Roseateles amylovorans: one gene and its partner. The protein of the gene in region 1 interacts with the protein of each later gene in a pairwise test. Links are inferred from orthologs where the notes say so. Each region holds a gene or a part of one and is shown on either strand. Other genes may lie near its edges. The genes, in order: N4261_RS07700 and N4261_RS26070.

Evidence for each region.
Region 2: the proteins of N4261_RS07700 (region 1) and N4261_RS26070 interact in binary tests that used the Escherichia coli proteins (3 or more experiments, as listed by UniProt). The link is inferred for Roseateles amylovorans from one-to-one orthologs.

What each region holds. Positions count from the first base shown.
Region 1 is NZ_CP104562.2:1,783,935-1,793,682, reverse strand. What follows is about bases 3,497-6,371. They hold N4261_RS07700 (chemotaxis protein CheW), read left to right. Parts: upstream 3,497-4,598; coding sequence 4,599-5,144; downstream 5,145-6,371. Other genes in these bases: N4261_RS07695 (ABC transporter permease), read right to left, coding at 5,523-6,371. In the rest of the region: N4261_RS07720 (response regulator), read left to right, coding at 14-376; N4261_RS07715 (chemotaxis protein CheA), read left to right, coding at 397-2,532; more of N4261_RS07695, read right to left, coding at 6,372-8,060; N4261_RS07690 (dioxygenase family protein), read left to right, coding at 8,247-9,107; N4261_RS07685 (aspartyl/asparaginyl beta-hydroxylase domain-containing protein), read right to left, coding at 9,300-9,748. UniProt on the Escherichia coli protein: Involved in the transmission of sensory signals from the chemoreceptors to the flagellar motors. It physically bridges CheA to the MCPs (methyl-accepting chemotaxis proteins) to allow regulated phosphotransfer to CheY and CheB.
Region 2 is NZ_CP104562.2:3,104,592-3,114,405, forward strand. The notes cover bases 2,232-5,172. They hold N4261_RS26070 (methyl-accepting chemotaxis protein), read left to right. Parts: upstream 2,232-2,856; coding sequence 2,857-4,488; downstream 4,489-5,172. Other genes in these bases: N4261_RS13025 (hypothetical protein), read left to right, coding at 2,232-2,421; N4261_RS13030 (hypothetical protein), read right to left, coding at 2,537-2,698; N4261_RS13045 (alpha-ketoglutarate-dependent dioxygenase AlkB), read left to right, coding at 4,515-5,123; N4261_RS13050 (nuclear transport factor 2 family protein), read right to left, coding at 5,124-5,172. In the rest of the region: N4261_RS13010 (cellulase family glycosylhydrolase), read left to right, coding at 1-596; N4261_RS13020 (hypothetical protein), read left to right, coding at 1,176-1,778; more of N4261_RS13025, read left to right, coding at 1,822-2,231; more of N4261_RS13050, read right to left, coding at 5,173-5,636; N4261_RS13055 (hypothetical protein), read right to left, coding at 5,657-6,472; N4261_RS13060 (glycoside hydrolase family 30 protein), read left to right, coding at 6,972-8,396; N4261_RS13065 (hypothetical protein), read left to right, coding at 8,393-8,620; N4261_RS13070 (ABC transporter substrate-binding protein), read left to right, coding at 8,602-9,814. UniProt on the Escherichia coli protein: Receptor for the attractant L-aspartate and related amino and dicarboxylic acids. Tar also mediates taxis to the attractant maltose via an interaction with the periplasmic maltose binding protein. Tar mediates taxis away from the repellents cobalt and nickel.

The DNA of each region.
Region 1 (9,748 bases):
CGGAGAACCAAAAATGCCCTCGATCCTCGCCGTAGACGATTCGGCCTCCATGCGCCAGATGGTCTCGTTCACCCTCAAGAATGCGGGTTTCAATGTCGTGGAGGCGGTGGACGGGCAGGACGCCTGGGAGAAGTCCTCCCAGCGCGACTTCGACCTGGTGCTGACCGACCAGAACATGCCCCGCATGGATGGCATCAGCCTCACCAAGAAGCTGCGCGACAACCCCAAGTTCAAGACAACCCCGATCCTGATCCTGACCACCGAGTCCAGCGATCAGATGAAGCAGGCCGGCCGCGCCGCAGGTGCCACCGGTTGGCTGGTCAAGCCTTTTGACCCCGCCAAGCTGATCGAAGTGATCGGCAAGGTCATCCGCTGATACCGGCGGGGGAGAGATTGATGGGAGACATGACCTCTGAAGGCGCCAATCTGGGTGCTGGCATCGACCTGAGCCAGTTCTACCAGGTCTTCTTCGAAGAAGCCGGCGAGAACCTCGACAACATGGAACAGCTGCTGCTGAACCTGGACATCGAGAACCCCGATGACGAGCAGATGAACGCCATTTTCCGTTGCGCCCATTCGATCAAGGGCGGCGCAGCGACGTTTGGCTTCAATGACGTGGCAGAACTGACGCACCAGATGGAAACGCTGCTGGACAAGCTGCGTCGCCATGAACTGGCCCCGACCTCGCCGATGGTGGATGTGCTGCTGCAGTCCGGCGACGCCCTGCGCGCCCAACTGGCCCGCCACCAAGGCTCCGGCGCCGAAGCCTTCGACACCTCGGACCTGCTGGTCAGCATCCGGACCCTGGTGGACGGCGGCACGCTGGACGGCGTCCGCGCAGCGCCCGCACCCGCCCCGGTGGCGGCGCCGGCCCCTGCCCCCAGTGCCGCACCGGCGGCGCTGAAGTCCAATGTGCGCCAACTGGAACTGCTGGTTGGTCCCCTGAGCAATCCCACACAGGCCGACAACCTGGTCGACCTGTTCAAGGAAATCACCGACCTGGGCACGATCGAGCCGCTGGATGGCGGCATCTCGGCCGACGGCATGCGCCGTTTCAAGGTCCTGACCAGCAGCAGCGACAACGACCTGCTGGACCTGTTCACCTTCCATGTCTCCCGCGAGCAGGTCAAGATCCTGCCGCTGGGTGAGGGTTTCGGCTTCCATGAAGGCGCACCGGGTGCGCCAGTGGAAGCCAAGAAGGAAGAGGATCCCGGCTACGGCTTCTTTGACGACGCTCCCGGCGTACCCGCCGCTACCGCGGCCGAGTCCAAGGCGGCCGAAGTGGCCAAAGCCAATGTGCCGGTGCCGGCCAAGGTCGCCGCACCCGCCAAGGTCGAGGCCGCGCCGCGTGCCGGCGGCGCCAACATGGACCAGTCCACGTTGCGGGTGTCTGTCGAGAAGGTCGACCAACTGATCAACCTGGTCGGCGAGCTCGTGATCACCCAGGCGATGCTGGCCCAGAACAGCCGCAACCTCGATCCGGGCCTGTACCAGCAACTGGCCTCCGGCCTGGCCGACCTGGAGCGCAACACGCGCGACCTGCAGGAATCGGTCATGTCGATCCGCATGATCCCGATGTCGGTCGTGTTCAACCGCTTCCCGCGGATGCTGCGCGACCTGGCGGCCAAGCTGGGCAAGAAGGTCGAGCTCGTCACCCAGGGTGAAGCCACCGAGCTGGACAAGGGCCTGGTCGAGAAGATCACCGATCCGCTGACCCACCTGGTGCGCAACAGCTGCGACCACGGCATCGAATCGCCCGCCGACCGTGCAGCCAAGGGCAAGCCCGAGCAGGGCACGATCACCCTGGTGGCGTCCCACCAGGGCGGCTCCATCGTCATCGAAGTGCGTGACGACGGCCGCGGCCTCAATCGCGAGAAGCTGATCAAGAAGGCCCGCGAAAAGGGCATCGATGCGCCGGACAGCATGTCCGACCAGGAGGTCTGGGGCCTGATCTTCGCCCCCGGCTTCTCCACCGCCGACCAGGTCACCGACGTGTCGGGCCGCGGCGTGGGCATGGACGTGGTGAAGAAGAACATCACCTCGCTGGGCGGCACGGTCGAGATCGACTCGGCCGAAGGCTACGGCATGAAGGTCTCGGTGCGCCTGCCGCTGACGCTGGCCATCATGGACGGCATGAGCGTGGGCGTCGGCGAAGAGGTCTACATCCTGCCGCTGTCCTCGGTGGTGGAGTCCTTCCAGGTGCAGTCCGACACCATCAAGACCGTGGGCGGCTCCGGCCGTGTGGTCGAGGTGCGCGATGAATACATGCCGGTCGTGGAACTGGAGCAGGTCTTCAATGTGCCGCGTTTCGACTTCGAGCACGTCAGCTCCATCATGGTCGTCGTGGAAGCCGAAGGCGGCCGCGTGGCCATGCTGGTCGACGAGCTGCTGGGGCAGCAACAGGTCGTGGTGAAGAACCTGGAGGCCAACTACCGCAAGGTGACGGACGTATCCGGCGCCACCATCATGGGCGACGGGCGGGTGGCCCTGATCCTGGACGTGGGCAGCCTGGTCCGACGTTCGCGCCATTGAATGGTGCGCCAAGTCCGAGATAACGAGATAAGAGGTAGGACATGAACTTCAGTGCACTGCTGCGTCAATTCAGCATCCGCACGCGCATGATCGGCGCCATCGGGATCGTGCTCGCGCTGCTGGTGGTCGTGGGGAGCGTCGGCCTGTATGGCATGCAGTCGATGCGCGGCCAGACACAGCAATTCCTCGAGAAGTCGACTGCGCGCGGCAATCTGATCGCCGATCTCACGAGCACGATGGGAAAGATCCGTGTCCATGAAAAGGACATGATCATCAATTACGAGAAGCCCGACGTCGTCAAGAGCCGCCATGCCAAGTGGGACGAGGCCCGCAAGAAGGCGTCGGAGGAACTCGCCGAACTGGGCAAGCTCAGCGGCGAAGATGATCAGGATGCCATCAAGAAACTGCAGACTGCGCTGGAGACCTATGCGGCCAAGTCGGCCAATGTGGTGACCCAGCTCGAAGCCGGCGCCTACGACCACGCCGCCGTGGCCGACCGCCTGCTGCAACCGGCCAAGGACCAGGTCGTCGAGGCAGAGAAGCAGCTCGACGAACTTGCCCAGCGCCTGGAAGCCCAGTCCGAGGAGATGCGCAAAGGCATGGAGAGCACCCAGGGCGGCGTGCTCTGGGCCTTTGGCCTGGTGCTGGTGTTCGCCGCCATCGTCGTGGTGCCGCTGACGCTGCTCAACATGCAGACCATCTGTGCCCCGCTGGCCGATGCCGAAGCGCTGGCTGCCGCGATCGCCGAAGGCGACCTGTCGCGCGCCATGAAGCCGGTGGAAGGGGTGGATGAAGCCTCCAAGCTGACCCGCTCGCTGCACCGCATGCAGGAAGCCCTGCAGACCATGGTCGGACAACTGCGCACGGCTGCAGATTCGATCCGCACCGCGTCGATGGAAATCGCCACCGGCAACCAGGATCTGTCCAGCCGGACCGAGCAGACCGCCTCCAACCTGCAGGAAGCCGCCTCCTCGCTGGTGCAGTTGACCGGCACCGTCAAGCAGACCGCCGACTCCGCCCGCACCGCCAACCAGCTGGCCTCCTCCGCCTCCGGCGCGGCGGCCAAGGGTGGCGAGGTGGTGAGCCAGGTCGTCTCGACGATGGACGAGATCAATGCCAGCTCCAAGCGGATCAGCGACATCATCGGCACGATCGACGGCATCGCCTTCCAGACCAACATCCTGGCGCTGAACGCGGCGGTCGAAGCTGCCCGTGCCGGCGAACAAGGCCGCGGCTTTGCGGTGGTCGCCGGCGAGGTCCGCTCACTGGCACAACGCAGCGCCGAAGCGGCCCGCGAGATCAAGACCCTGATCGGCGCCAGCGTCGAGCGGGTCGAGACCGGCTCGCGCCTGGTGCAGGAAGCCGGCAGCACGATGAGCGACATCGTCTCCAGCGTGCAGCGGGTCACCGACATCATCGGTGAGATCACCGCAGCCTCCAGCGAGCAGAGCGACGGCATCAGCCAGGTCACCCAGGGCGTGGGCAACCTCGACCAGATGACGCAGCAGAATGCCGCGCTGGTGGAGGAATCCGCCGCCGCCGCCGAGAGCCTGAAGGATCAGGCCGAGCGCCTGGGTTCGGTGGTGGATCGGTTCCGCGTGAGTTCGAGCGCTGCGGTGGCAGCCGCGCCGGCACCGGCGTATAAGTCACATGGCGCGTCGGGTGCGGTGAAGTCGGCGTCGGCGCACGCGTTCTCGAATTCGTCGTCCTCGGCCTCCCCATCGACGACGCACGCCCATTCATTTGCCACGACCAGCCCGAAGGCGCCGGTCAAGTCCGCTGCGTCGTCAACGTCGTCGACCGCCGCCAAGCCTGCTGCAACGACCTCCTCCACCGCATCCCACGGCGCTCGCCCGAGCCCCGCAGGTGCACTGAAGAAGCCGCTGGCAGCCGGCGCCAAGCCGGTGTCGAAGACCAAGCCGGCCGCATCGCCCCTGAAGAAGCCCGCTGCGGCGCCGAAATCGGCTGCCGCCTCGTTCACTCCCTCCCCCGCGCCGGCAATCCCGGCCACGGCCGCCGCTGATGGCGACTGGGAAACCTTTTAATCCGTCGCACGAGGTCACATCATGGAAATCGTCCAACAAACCGGCACACAGGTTGTGCAAGCCAGCCCCGGCGCCGCGCTGACCCTTCCTTCCAGCGCGTCGAACGCGCCGGCCGGTGGTGAGTACCTCACCTTCCGTCTGGGACAGGAGGAATACGGCATCGACATTCTGAAGGTGCAGGAAATCCGCTCCTACGAGCAGCCGACCCGCATCGCCAACGCGCCCGACTTCATCAAGGGTGTGGTGAACCTGCGCGGCGTGATCGTCCCGATCGTGGACCTGCGCCTGAAACTGGGTTGCGCCACGGCCGAGTACAACAGCTTCACCGTGGTCATCGTGCTGAACGTGAAGAACCGCGTCGTCGGCGCGGTGGTGGACTCGGTGTCCGACGTGCTGGAACTGAACCGCGACGTGATCCGTCCCGCGCCGGAACTCAGCGCCAGCACCGTCAACACCAGCTTCATCATGGGCATCGGCGCGGTGGCCGATCGCATGCTGATCCTGATCGACATCGAAGGCCTGATGTCCAGCGCGGACATGGGGCTGATGGACAGCCTGACGGTCTGATGACCGTCCGGCCCTGCGACCATCAGGCGCTTGCGCTGCATCTGACGGTCTGACCGAAGGTCATCCTCCGGCGGTCGGATCGACCGCTGGCTCGGCCGCCTGATCGGTCCCGATGAAACGCCCGGCTTGCCGGGCGTTTCGCCGTTTGGGGCCTGTCGCGACGCCATGGGGCTGCTGCGCACGCAAGCCGAGCGGCAGACCGGACGGCGGTCTCTGTGCCGTCTCTATACGAGTGGACAGCGCCCGTCCGGGCGCCCTGTCCCTTTGCATGCCTTGCGACGCCTCGGCGTCAACGCGGCAAGTCGGCGGGGCCCTGCCAGCCCTGCTCGGCAGATCGCCTGCGCAGTGGCCCAGCGGGCGCCTGCCCGGCGCGCCCACTCACTGCGTATCGGCTTCGCGCAGCGTCTGCACCACCGGACGCTTCAGCACGCCGCGCAGCGCCCACCAGCCCGCCAATTGGGCCAGGATGGCTCCGCCCACGGTGGTCCCGATCAGCACCCAGGGCTTGAACTGCCATTCGAACTCGAAGGCGTAATGGGTCAGCGCCCAGCCCAGCGCCTGGGCGGCGAGCCCCGCCAGCGCACCGGCCAACGCACCCAGCCCCAGCAGCTCCGCCCGTTGAACCGCAGCCAGCAAGGAACTCGGTGCCCCCAGCGCACGCATCAGCGCGAACTCCCGGGTACGCGCATCCCGCGACCCGACGGCCGCCACCAGCAGCACCACCACGCCCAGCGCCAGCGCCACCGCGAACAGCAGTTGAACCGCCATGATCACCTGCTCCAGCACCGACTGCACCTGATGCAGCTCGGCCGACACATCGATCAGGGTCAGGTTGGGATACGCATTGATCAGCCGCCGATCCAGCGCTGCGGCTTGCCCGTCGGGCGAGCGGTAGGCGGAGATATAGCTGATCGGCAGCTCCGGCATCTCGGCGCGCGGGAACAGCACGAAGAAGTTGACCCGCATCGAGCCCCAGTCCACCTTGCGCAAGGTGGTGATGCGCGCCTCGGTGACGATCCCCGCGATGTCGAAACGCAGGCGGTCACCCAGCTTCAGGCCCAACTGATCCGCCAGGCCTTGCTCGACGCTCAGACCGTCCTTGTCGTCCGCCTGCCACGTGCCGGCAGTGAGCAGGTTGTGCGCGGGCAAGGTCGCCGTATGGCTGAGGTTGAATTCGCGTTCCACCAGGCGTTGGGCGCGCTCTTCCTGGAACTGTCCGGGCCGCACCGGCTGCCCGTTGATCGCGACCAGTCGGCCGCGGATCATCGGGTACCAGTCGTAGTTCTGGACGCCCGCCTGTTCCAGGCTCGACCGGAATCCGGTGCCCTGCTCCGGCTGGATGTTGATGACGAAACGGTCCGGCGCATCGGTGGGCGTGGCCGCTCGCCAGCTGTCGATCAGGTCGGTGCGCAGCAGCACCAACAGCGCGAGCGCGAGCAAACCGAGCGACAACGAGCCCACCTGCAACACCGCGAACGCCGGGCGTGCCGCCACCTGCCGGGTGGCAAGCAACAACCAGCGCGGTGCGCCCGCCTGCGGCACCACGGCGCGCAGCGCCTTGACCGCGAGCCACGCCAGCAGCGCAAAGCAGGCCAGGGCGACCGCAAACCCGCCGGTGGCGACCAGCCCCAGCCGCCAATCGGCCGACAGCGCCGTCAGCACCGCTGAGAAGCCCAGCACGCCGGCCAGCAGCACGACGATGGAGCCCAGCTTCGGCCGTCCCAGTTCACGACGGATCACCCGCAGCGGCGGCACCGCCGCCAGTTGCAGCACCGGCGGCAGACCAAACCCAAGCAGCAGGCACATGCCCATGCCCAGGCCCAGCAGCACCGGCCAGATGCCAGGCATCGGCAGGTCCACCGAGATCAGACCCGCCAACAGGCCGATGAAGGCGTAATGCAGCAGGAAGCCCAGCAGCACGCCGATGGCGCTGGCGATCAGACCCACCCAGGCAAATTCCAGGGTGAAGACCCAGGTCAGCCGGCGCTGCGGCTGGCCGAGCACCCTCAGCATGGCGCAGTCGTCCAGATGCCGATTGGCGAATTCACGCGCGGCCAGTGCCACGGCAATGGCTGCCAACAAGGCCGCCAGCAAGGCGACCAGATTCAGGAACTTGGTCGCGCGATCCAGCGTCTGGCGCATCTCCGGCCGGCCGGATTCCAGTGACTCCAGCCGCACACCGCGCCAGTTCTGCTCGCGCGTTTGACGAGCCGTCTCGGCATTGAACTGCTTCAGCGCGGTCTCGCCGCCGATCACCGCAAACCGATAGGTGACCCGACTGGCCGGCTGGATCAGCGCGGTGGCGGCAAGATCCTTCATCGTCAGCATCACCCGGGGTGCGAAGTTCAGGAAGCCGGCGCCGCGGTCCGGCTCATTGGCGATCTCACCGGCGATGGTCAGCGTGGCGTCACCCAACAGGATCGGATCGCCCACCTTCAAATCCAGCGCACTCAGCACGCCCGCATCGACCCACACCGCCCCCGGCGGCGGCGCGCCCACCTGACGGCCGTCCTTCAACGCCAATTGGCCGCGCAACGGATAGGTCTCGCTCACCGCCTTGACCGCCACCAGCCGACTGCCGCCGCCCTGCGCCTCGCCGGCGCGGGCCATGCTGGGGAAGTTCAGGCTGTCGACGGTCTTCAATCCAAGGCGGGTGGCCAGGTCGCGCACCATCTGGGGCGTTGGCTGGTCGCTGGCGACCACCGCATCACCGCCCAGCAACTGAGCCGCATCGCGCCGCAGGCCGCGATCCAGCCGGTCGGACAGGAAGGACACCGCGCATACCGCCGCCACCGCCAGCATCAGCGCCAGGACCAGCAGGTGCAGCTCGCCGGCGCGCGCATCACGCCAGGTCTGCAGGGCGGTCTGGCGCCACAGTGAAGGCGGGCGGCGCGACGAGGCGCCCTTGGGCGACATCCCCGTCGCGCCGGAAGTCAGGCCGGACGGCGGGTTGGACTGAAGGGGGGATTGCACGCTCATGCCCGCACTGTAGCGAAGGACGTGCCCGCGCGTGCGACACGCCACTGCGGTCGTGCAAGCCAGTTGAACAGACCATGCAAGCGGTTTTCATGATGGCGTTCGTGGCAAGGGCTTAATTCGGGCATGGATTCCAACCACCACCGCCCTGGCGAGACCGCCATCGATCGCCGCTTCCCCGCGCTCTTCGTGTCCCACGGCTCGCCGATGATCGCACTGGAGCCGGGCCAGACAGGTCGGTTCCTTCAGCATCTCGGCCGTACGCTGGACCGCGACTGGGGCCGCCCCACGGCGGTGCTGGCGATCTCCGCGCACACCACCGCCCGCGAGGCGGTGCTGCTGGGCGGTGCCCAGCATGAGGCGATCTATGACTTCGGCGGTTTCCCCGCCGAGCTCTATCGCCTGCGTTATGACGCCCCCGGCGCCCCGGCGCTGGCTCAGACGCTGTCGGACGCACTCGCCTTGCCGGTGATCGATCACGGCGGTCTGGATCACGGCATCTGGACGGCGATGCGCCACCTCTACCCCGACGCCGACGTGCCGGTGCTGCCGCTGGCGCTGACGCCGCACGCCACACCCGCCCAACTCATGGCGCTGGGCGGGCAGTTGCCAATGCTGTCGGCGCAAGGGGTGCTGGTCTTGGCCACCGGCAGCATCACCCACAACCTGCACCTGCTGATGCGGGGCCAGCCGTCCGAGGATGCCGTGGAGATGACGGAATCCCACGCCTTCCGGCAATGGATCGCAGACCGCAGCGCGGCCCTGGACTGGGAGGCGCTGGCCGACTATCGCCAACAGGCACCGCATGCCGCCCTGATGCATCCCACGGACGAGCATCTGCTGCCTTGGTACGTCGCGGCGGGCGCCGGCGGATTGACGATCCAGCCGCAGCGCATCCACCAAGGCGCCACATTCGGCTGCCTGGGCATGGACGCGTATGCATTCGGTCCGCAGGCGCTGCGCCTGGTCCAGGCCCTGGCGGCCTGAGGCAGACCGACCACCCACGACGCCCCGGCGGGCTGCTCGCACATGAACAAAGGCCGCGCACTGCGCGGCCTTTGTTCATGTCGAACGCCCCATTCGGCGTCGGAGTCCTCCCCCATCTGCGGACTGACGCCCTCTGATGGTGCCGACGCCATTCCGCCGTTCCGCCGTTCCGGCGTTCCGGCGTTCCGGCGCTCAGATAAAGATCGCCGCCAGGATGCCCAGAATCAGCGCCCACTTCACCACGTAGTAGCCCAGGCGCGACTTGGCCTTGAAGGCTTTGAAGAAGATCCGAACCTTGTACGCGTGATAGAAGAACTTGTTGAGCCCGCCGATCGGTTCGCTCTCCAGGTTCTGGGTGGCCGCGGCCGTCATCACCAGCTTGCCGAACCAGCGGTTCAGCCAACGGGTCGGCGCGAAGTACAGCGGACGCTCCACATCACAGAACAGGATTACCCGTTGCTGGTCGGTGGTGTTCTCGGCGTAATGGATGAAGGTTTCGTCGAACATGACGTCCTCTCCATCGCGCCAGTGATAGCGCTGGCCGTCGACCTCGATGAAGCAGCCCGGGTCGTTGGGGGTGGTCAGGCCCAGGTGGTAGCGCAGCGAGCCGGCATACGGATCGCGATGGCGCACCAGGCGAG
Region 2 (9,814 bases), 1.3 Mb from region 1 along the record:
GCGGCGCTTTCTGGGGCACTGGCGACATCAACAACGACTGGAAGCTGGCGGCTGAACGCGCCGGCGCCGTCGTCAATGCTGCCAGCCCGAATGTGCTGATCTTCGTGGAAGGCGTGTCCGACAACGGCGGTCGCTGCGAATCGCCGGACGGTCACTGGTGGGGCGGCAACATCGAGCCGTTCGCCTGCTATCCGATCGACACCACCAAGATCCCGGCCAGCAAGCTGGTCTTGTCGCCGCACATCTACGGCCCGTCGGTCTCCGGCCAGGCCTACTTCAATGACGGCACCGGCTTCCCGAACAACATGCCGGCGATCTGGCAGCGTCAGCTGGGCCAGTTCATGGGCACGAACGCGGTGGTGCTGGGTGAGTTCGGTGGCCGCTTCACCGACAAGGACCGTCAATGGCAGATCAAGTTCGTCGACTGGCTGAAGTGCAAGGGCGTGCGCAACTTCTTCTACTGGTCGTGGAACCCGAACTCGGGCGACACCGGCGGGGTGCTGCAGGACGACTGGAAGACCGTGTCCACCGACAAGTACAACAACCTGAAGCGTCTGTGGGACGGCTCGGCCGTGGACGCCAACGTCTGCAAGTGAGGCGCGGGTTGCCGCCGCCTTCGGGGTGAGGGCGGTGCGCGCCTGGAGGTGAATGCAGGAAGGCCCGGCTGTGTCCACAGTCGGGCCTTTGTCCTTGCGGGCAGCGCAAAGTCAGGCGCCACTGATGGCGCATGCGGCGGCCAACGTCAGCGCGCCCGCCGAAGGCGGCCACGGTCCAGCCGATGGTGCCGTTGCGCAGCGCCGCCACCGGATTCGGGAGCCCGGCATTGATGAGCGACTGCGCGCCGATGATGCTGCGGGTCCGGCCGGCGCAGTTCACGATGATCTGGGTGGACGGGTCCAGGGCCAGGTCTCGCGCCCGGCGAACCAGCTCGGCGCCGGGCACGCTGATGCCGCCGGGCAGTCCGGAGGGAAGCGTCAGGCGTCGGGAGGGCGCTGCGGCGGCGCCGTCCGTTCATGCAATCCGTCACGACCGGCCCATCGTGTCAGGGTAAGCGCAAAGCATCGGCTCAAACCCGGGCTGGCATGATCCCGCGCAGCATGAACCTGGGCGCTGCGGGCGGATGACTCGATCGACTCAGGTCAACGACCGTGTGTTGCATCGAGGGAGGATTTTCCGTGTCTCAGCCGCAAGCCCCATGGACATCGACCGCGCCGCCGGATCCGGTGTCCGACTATGCGTCGCGCTTTGCGCCGCCTCAGGCCGAGGTGGCCATCGTGGTTCCCGAGCAGGCCCAGGGCCGGCCGATGTGGTTCTCGGTGGGGCCGCTCAAGATGGTCGTGATGTGCATGGTCACGATGCAGTTCTACAGCGTGTACTGGTTCTACAAGCAGTGGAAACTGGTGCGGGAACGGGAGCAGTCGTCCATCATTCCGGCCTTGCGTGCGCTGTTCGGGATCTTCTTCGTCTACGCGCTCTGCACCCGCGTGCATGCCTCCGAAGGCAGCGCCGGTGCCAAGCTCAACGTCCCGGCCTTGGCGGGCGGATGGATCGTCACGACGGTGTTGTGGAAACTGCCGGATCCCTACTGGTGGGTGGCGATGGCCGCACCGCTGTTCATGATGCCGGTGCAGGCCGCGATGAATGCGGTCAACGAGATCGCTGCGCCGGGGCATGACCCCAACCGTCGTTTCAGTGCATGGAACTGGGTGGCCATCGTGCTGGGCAGCTTGCTGCTGGTGATGGCTCTGATCGGCACCTTCATGCCCGAACAGGCTTGAACGGCCGTGGATGGCCATGAGCGACCCTGAACGAGGTTGAGCCGTGAACCCGGAATCCACCAAGACACCCCCGAGCCTGGCGATGGAGCTCCGCCGCTGGACGGCGCTGTTCACGCTGCCGTTCGCGGCCGTCATTGCGCTGAGCGGACTGGCGGGGCTGCTGTGGCTGCCGCATCTGCTGGGGCCGCGGTTGGGTCTGGCCATGAGTCTGCTGGGGGCTCTGGTGATGCTGGCCTTGGCGGCCTCCATCGGTGGCGGTGCCTTGCAGTCGCTGCGACTCCACGGCCCGGCGCTGGTGGTGGATGCACAGGGCATCACCGACCATTTCCATCTGCATGCGCACCTGCCGTGGTCGGACATCGAAAGTGCGTCACTCGATGTGGGCGACGGCGACAGCCTGGTGCTGGTCCTTCGTCCTGGTGTCTCGTTGCCTGGCGGCGGCGAAGTCCGACCGTCGATGTGGCGGAGTGCCAAGCGATTGTTCAACGGCGGCGACGTGAGCATCCCGCTGGGTCGGCTGGCCTACCACCCCCACCGCTTGCGGCAGGCGCTGGAGGCGCATGCCGCCCGGGCCAAGCTGGTCGATGCGCAGGCGCGGCGCGGCGTGGCTGGTGCTTCGCACAGGGATGTGCAGAGCTTCTGACGTCCGGCGGCGCTGGGTCCCGCCGCTCAGGCCAACGTTGTGATGTGCCCCGGAGCCCAACAGGCGGCGCGATTCGCCAGGAAGCCGTGAAGCCAGCGGCTCCACCGACTCGGCATCACACCGGTCGCCACACCGGCGACTCCTGAATCGCCACCTTGCGCGGCAGGATCTGCGCGCCGGTGAAGGACGCGGCACGACTGTGGGCGGGATTGCCGATCCGCAGCGGGGTGACGGTGTCGGCCGCGTCGGCAATCGACAGGCCCAGCCCGGTCGACATCGCGACCGAGGCGGCGGCCGTTTGGGTCAGCCAGTGGCGTCGGGACAGGGGCCGTATGCGGGAGCCGTCGCCATGCCCGCGCACCGAGGCGAAGCAGTTGTAGGCGATCGCCCGACAGGTGTTGGTGCATCTGGCTGACCTGAGGCAGTGCGTTCCTCGTGCAGGGTTTTCCCAGCCGCGTCGCTAGAGTGCGGCATCCCTCGATCGGGCCTGTGCTCTTCCTCTTCTGCCTACCTGGACCACCCATGACCTTCCTCGACAACATCAAGATTGGCAAACGCCTGTTTATGGCTTTCGGCGGCGTCTGTACGCTGTTGGTCGGCATCGCACTCGTGGCTTACTTCGGCATCGTTCGCTTGGGCGATCAAGTGAACTTGATCACTGACGAAGACTATCCCCAGCTCAAGCTCACCGCCGTCATCACCAAGGCGGTGAATCAGCAAGCCCGCTCCGCCCGCAACCTGATCATCGTGAACGACCGTGCTCAGCGTGATGGTGAACGTCAGAAGATCGAGGCTCAACTGCCCGTGATCGGAGCGGCATTCGACAAGCTGGTACCGATGGTGAACCGGGAAGAGGGCAAGCAACTGCTCGCCGTGGCCATTGAAAAGCGGCAGGCCTACCTGGTGCAACTGAAAGCCTTCCTGGAGGCGTCGAAGTCCGATGACGTGGAAGCAGCGCGCACGCTGCTTCTGGGTGCGGTTCGCGTGCCTCAGCTCGAATACATGAAGCAGCTGGAAGCCTTCAGTGACTTTCAGGAGAAGCAGATGGATGAGGCCGCCATAGAGGCGGACGTGATCACCGAGCAAGCATTGCGCACGATCACCGTGGCTGGCATTGCGGCGGTGCTGTTCGCGGTGGCTGCCGGCGTGCTGCTCGGTCGGTCCATCACTCGGCCAGTGGCGGAGGCCGTGACGGTGCTCGACCGCGTGGCTCAGGGCGATCTGACCCACGATCTGGTGGTGACCCGCCGGGACGAGATGGGCGATCTGCTGCGTGCAGTGGACCAATCCACCCGCTCGCTTCGCACGGTGGTGGTGGGCGTGCGCCAGGGCGTGGATTCGGTGTCGACGGCGGCCGGCCAGATCGCTGCAGGCAACCTGGATCTGTCCAGCCGCACCGAGCAGCAGGCGGGCGCCCTGCAGCAGACCGCTTCCTCCATGGAGCAGATGACCAGCACGGTGGCCGAAAGCGCCAACGCGGCGCGTCAGGCCGCCGAACTGGCCCAGACCGCCAGCGACGCAGCCGGCAAGGGCGCGCAGGTGGTGTCCGACGTGGTCGGGACCATGAGCGAGATCTCCGACTCCAGCAAGCGCATCAGCGACATCACCGGGGTGATTGACGGCATCGCCTTCCAGACCAACATCCTGGCGCTGAATGCCGCGGTGGAGGCGGCACGCGCCGGTGAACACGGCCGTGGCTTCGCGGTGGTGGCCACGGAGGTGCGCGCCTTGGCGCAGCGCTCGGCCGCCGCAGCGAAGGAGATCAAGCAATTGATCGGCACCTCGGTCGAGAAGGTGGAGGCAGGCTCCGAACGGGTCGGTGCCGCCGGGACGACCATGCGCGACATCGTCAGCCAGGTCGCGCGGGTGACCCAGCTGATCAACGAGATCTCGTCCGCCGCCACCGAGCAGAGCGCCGGCATCGGCCAGATGAGCTCGGCGGTCTCCCACATGGACCAGGCCACGCAGCAGAACGCCGCGCTGGTGGAAGAGGGCGCAGCCGCCGCACAAAGCCTGAATGACCAGGCCCGTACGCTGCTGCAGACGGTGGAAGTGTTCCGGGTCTGATTTCAACGGCCTGCAATACTGGCGGCATGTCTTCGCCCGACCAAGCGCCGCTGTTCGATGATCTGCAAGTGCCCGCCGACGGCCTGCCCGCAGGCATGGTCTACGAGACCGGCTTCCTGTCGGCTGATGAGGAAGCCGCGCTCATCGCGGTGATTCGCGCGCTGCCGCTGGAGGCGGCGCAGTACAAGGGCTACACCGCGCGACGTCGCGTGGTGAGCTATGGCGGCAGCTTCGACTACGACACCAACCGGCTGCTGCCGTCGTCCGCGTTGATCGACGAGCTGCAGCCGCTGCGGCGCCGCATCGCCGACTGGGCTGGGCTGGCGCCGAGTGCGCTGGTGCATACGCTGGTGGCTGAATATGCCCCCGGCACGCCGCTGGGCTGGCACCGGGACGTGCCCGACTTCGAGGAGATCTTCGGCGTCTCCCTCGGCGCGACCGCGACGCTGCGCTTTCGATCCTATCCGCCCGACATGCCGCAGCGGGCGGATGTGCTGAAGCTGGCCGTGGCGCCACGGTCGATCTATCGGATCAAGGGGCCGTCCCGCTGGGCGTGGCAGCACAGCGTGGCGCCGGTGGAGCGGCTGCGGTGGTCGGTGACCTTCCGCACGCTCAGGGATGCGCGCGCCCGTTGATCAGGCCCCGCCCATGTTGACCTGACCGGTGCCCTCGCTGCGCAGCAGCAGCACCTTGCCGTTGCGGCGGACCAGCGTGTCCTGGGTGCGCGAACGCATGGACATGATCGATCCGCCGATGTCCAGCGAGCTCTGCACCTCGACCGTGGCCTGCTTGCGGTTCTTCGCAATCTGGATGTTGCGCAGCGTGTAGTTGGAATCCAGCTGCAGCATGCCGCCCATCTTCTGACCGATTTCTTCCCATGCCGCATAGGTGTGGCGCAGGGATTCGCAGGTCTCTTCCTTGTTCAGGATGTCCACGCGCGGGCGCGGCTGGCCGGCGACGCGCACCGCGGCTTCGGAGCTGAAGTCGTCCGCCAGCATGGCGCAGAGCTTGTCGGGCTCGCGGTTCAGGGTGGCGGCTTCGTAGTCACGGTAGAACGCGGTGACCTGTTCGGGTGTGAGGGTGCGCCCGCCGATGAAATACCACCAGCCGCCAATGGCCAGCAAGATGGCCAGAACAATCGCTTTCAAGAAGTCCTCCCCGGACGTGTTTAAGAAGTGGTGGTGTGCAGCAAGGCCTTCGCCGCCTCGATGCGCAGGGCCATCGGCACGCTGTCGTCATTCATCACGCGCAAGAGGAAGGCGCGGGGATCGTCGGTGTGCGCCCGCGAGACAGTGGGCGCGGCGGCGCCGAGGGCGGGCAACGCGTCGGTCGCCAGGTGCTCCGGCGCGGCTTCGGTAGCTCGCGCCGATGTCTTTGCTGACGCGCTGACGTTCAACTGCTTCATCGCTTCGTCCCATTCCGCCGGCTTGATGCTGCGAAGGGGCTGCAGCAGGTCGGCCTGACCCTCGGCGCCAGGCGGCACGTCCAGCCAGGGCGTGTCTGAAAAGATCGGAGCCAGGTCGGGGGCGATGAAGGCCGACCATTGATCAGACCGCACCTCGGCCACTGCAGGGCTGGCCTGCAGATAGGCGCCGCCAGGGGAAGTGTCCGGCCGCGGCAGCAGCGCCACCCGTGACCGTGGAATGGCTGCGAGATGGCGTTGCGTCAGCGCGTCCAGGACCGCGTGGGCTTGCGCCGCCGGGACCGGCGACTGCAAGGAGAACCACAGTTGCATGCCGTCGGCACCGGACACGGCGATGGCGGGCGCAGGCCAGGACAGGTCGGCCTGCACCGCGCGCCAGACGGCGCTCAGCGCGGTCCAGTCGGCAGGACGGGCCACCTCCAGCATCAGCGCGCGCACCGGGCTGGTCGGTGCAATGAAGGGCAGGGACGCGGCAGCGGCGGTGCCGTCGGAGACCCCCGCATCCCCCTCGGCGGCAGGCAGGACGAAGAGGCGGCGCAACTGGGATTGCAGTCGTGTCATGGGCGGTCGATCGTCAGGTAGGTCATTGAATCCTGGGATTCAAAAGCAGGCGGCACTCTACTTGAAGCGGACGCGCGCGGCGCAGGCCTTTCGTCATGTGGAGGACGTGGGTTCGGGTGGGCTGTGTGTTCGGCCGAGCACCAGTCATTGCCCCAGCCGCCTTCGCGTGGCCAATACGGCTCATGGCGTGAGCCGCAAATGCAGAAATACGGCTCAAAACATGAGCCGAATTCTGAAAATTGCGGCTCACCGGCCTCTTCATCCGGCCTTTTCACCCGGCCTTTTCACCCGGCCTCGCCGGGGCCGGCTCCCTGCGCACCCCCCACGGTCGGCTGTCCAGCGACGTCCACGCCCGCCCTGGCGTTTTGCCCGTTGACCATCCAAATCCGAACCCTTATGCTGGCTCTTGAAAGCGCTTTCAGAATGCGCCAATCGATGAACCGCCTCGCTCTGCGGGACGCGCATCGACACATCAACGAGACAAGCGACAGACCCCGACATGCCTTCGATGACTCCCTCGCCGGCTTCCTTGCCGACCTCTCAGCCGGCGTCGCCCTTGCGCTGGACCCTCTCCGCCAAGGGCGCCGATCTGGCCACCTCCACCCGTTTCGCCGAGCAGCCACCCTTGACGCTGACCGATGCCGCCGGCGTCGCGGCGCAGCCGTCGCTCCAGGGATTGCCGCAGTTGGCGGTGAACAGTCAGCGCGCCTTCCAGCGGATTGAAGGCTTCGGCGGCGCGTTCACCGAAGCGGCGGCCACCACCTGGCAGCAACTGCCGCCCGAGGAGGCCGATGCGCTGCTGCGGGCGTATTTCGACGCGGATGCGGGTCACGGCTACAACTTCTGCCGTGTGCACATGAACAGCTGCGACTTCTCGCTGGGCAACTATGCGCATGCGGCGGTGGAGGGCGATACCGCCCTGGCGCACTTCAACATCGACCGCGACCGCCAGGCCTTGCTGCCGATGATCCTGGCCGCGCAAAAACTGGCGGCGCGCCCGATGCAGTTGCTGGTGTCGCCCTGGAGTCCGCCGGCCTGGATGAAGACCAATGGCCAGATGAACAACGGCGGCAAGCTGCGGCCGGAATACGCCGCCGTGTGGGCCCAGTGCTATGTGCGCTTCATCCAGGCGTACGAGGCCGAGGGCGTGCCGGTGTGGGGCGTGTCGGTCCAGAACGAACCCGACGCCACCCAGCGCTGGGACTCCTGCGTCTACAGCGCCGAGGAGGAACGCGACTTCGTCCGCGACCATCTCGGGCCCGCACTGCATGCGGCCGGGCTGTCGCGCATCCGGATCGTGATCTGGGACCACAACCGCGATCAGATGGTGCAGCGCGCTGATGTGGTGTATTCCGATCCGGAGGCCGCCAAGTATGTGTGGGGCTGCGGCTTCCACTGGTATGTCGAGGATCACTTCGACCATGTCCGGCTGGTGCATGACGCCTTCCCGGACAAGCAACTGCTGTTCACCGAAGGCTGTCAGGAAGGCGGGCCGCACCTCGGCTCCTGGGCCTTGGGCGAGCGCTATGCGCGCAGCATCATCAACGACCTGAACCGCTGGACGGTGGGCTGGATTGACTGGAACCTGCTGCTCGATGAGACCGGCGGCCCCAATCATGTGGGCAATCTTTGCAGCGCACCGATGCTGGCGGACCGCGCAACCGGCCGGTTGATGCCGCAGAACTCCTACGACTACCTGGGCCATTTCGCCCGCTTCATCCGCCCCGGCGCCCGACGCGTCCTGTGCTCGGCCAGCCGCGAAGCGCTGGAATGCACCGCCGCCGTGAATGAAGACGGCAGCGTCGCGCTGGTGGTGTTGAACCGCAGCGAGGAGGCCCACCGCTTCGTGCTGAAGATCGACGGGCAGGCCACGGTCGCGACCTTGCCAGCGCGCGCGATCGCCAGCTACCTGCTGTCCCGTTGACGCGATGGATCGCGGATCTCCCCGACAAAGGCCAGGGCAGGGACCATGCAGCGGCCACCGTGACGGCACCAGTGACGGCACCAGTGACCGTGGAGCTGAAGCTGGCGGCCGCGATGGCGACGGCCATGGCGGTGACCGCGCCGGCGCCGGCGCTGACGCGTGGACTCGCCCAGGATCGCTGCGGCGTCGCACCTGGATGGCAGGCATGGCGCTGCCGGCACTGAGCGGATTCACCGCACAGGCCGCCACACAGGCCGCCACACCGGCCGTGGCGGCACCGGCCGAGCCCACGGATGTCCTCACCGTGGCCGCCTTTCCGCTGGTGGACGACATCGCCCGCGCGGCGATGGCGGACTGGCGACGGCTGCATCCGCAGGTCGAGCTGCGGGTGCTGACGCGGCAGTATTCGGACCACCACACCGCGATGACGACGGCGCTGTCGACGGCAGTCGGCCTGCCGGATGTGATGGCCCTGGAGTCCAGCGTGGTCGGCCGCTTCGCCCAGGGCGGCGGTCTGGACGACCTGCGCCGCCCGCCCTACGGCATCGAAGCCTATCGCCAGCAGTTGGTCCCGTTTGCCTACGACCAGGCGGTGGCGCGCGACGGTTCGGTGGTGGCCATGCCCACCGACATCGGCCCGGGCACCATGCTCTATCGGCACGACATCCTCGCCCGCGCCGAGGTGGTCGAGGACGACCTCACCCGCAGCTGGGACGCCTACATCGCCGCCGGCCAACGCCTCAAGGCCCGCACCGGCGCTTACCTCATCTCCAGCGTTCAGACCATCAAGGACATCATGATCCGAGACGGCCTGAACACCGGAGAAGGCCTCTACTTCGACACCGACTCCCGGGTGCTGGTGAACTCGCCGCGATTCGAGCGGGCCTTTGAACTGGCGCTGCGTGCCCGGCAGCTGGGACTGGATGCCAAGGTGAGCAACTGGTCCAACGACTGGGGCGCCGGCCTGAAACAAGGCCGCCTGGCCACCGAGCTGTCGGCCGCCTGGTTGGTGGGCCAGCTCAGCAGCTTCGTGGCGCCCTCGACCCGCGGCCTTTGGCGTGCGGCGCCATTGCCGGGCGGGGCGCAAGCCGCCTATGGCGGCGCCTTCTATGCGATTGCCCGCAAGTCGGCGCCCTCGCGCAAGGCGCTGGCCTGGGACTTCATTCGCCTGATGACGCTGGATCCGGCGCGCCAGTTGCAGGCCTTCAAGACGCATGACGCGTTTCCGGCGCTGCGGGATGTGCATGCGGATCCGTTCTTCAGCGAGCCGGTGGACTTCCTGGGCGGGCAGCGCGCTCGATTGCTCTGGCGTGACGCGGCGCTGCGCATCACCGCAATGCCGGTGCACAAGCAGAACCAGTTCGCCGAAGAGGTGGTGCAGACCGAACTGGACAAGGTGCTGCGCAATCAGAAGACGA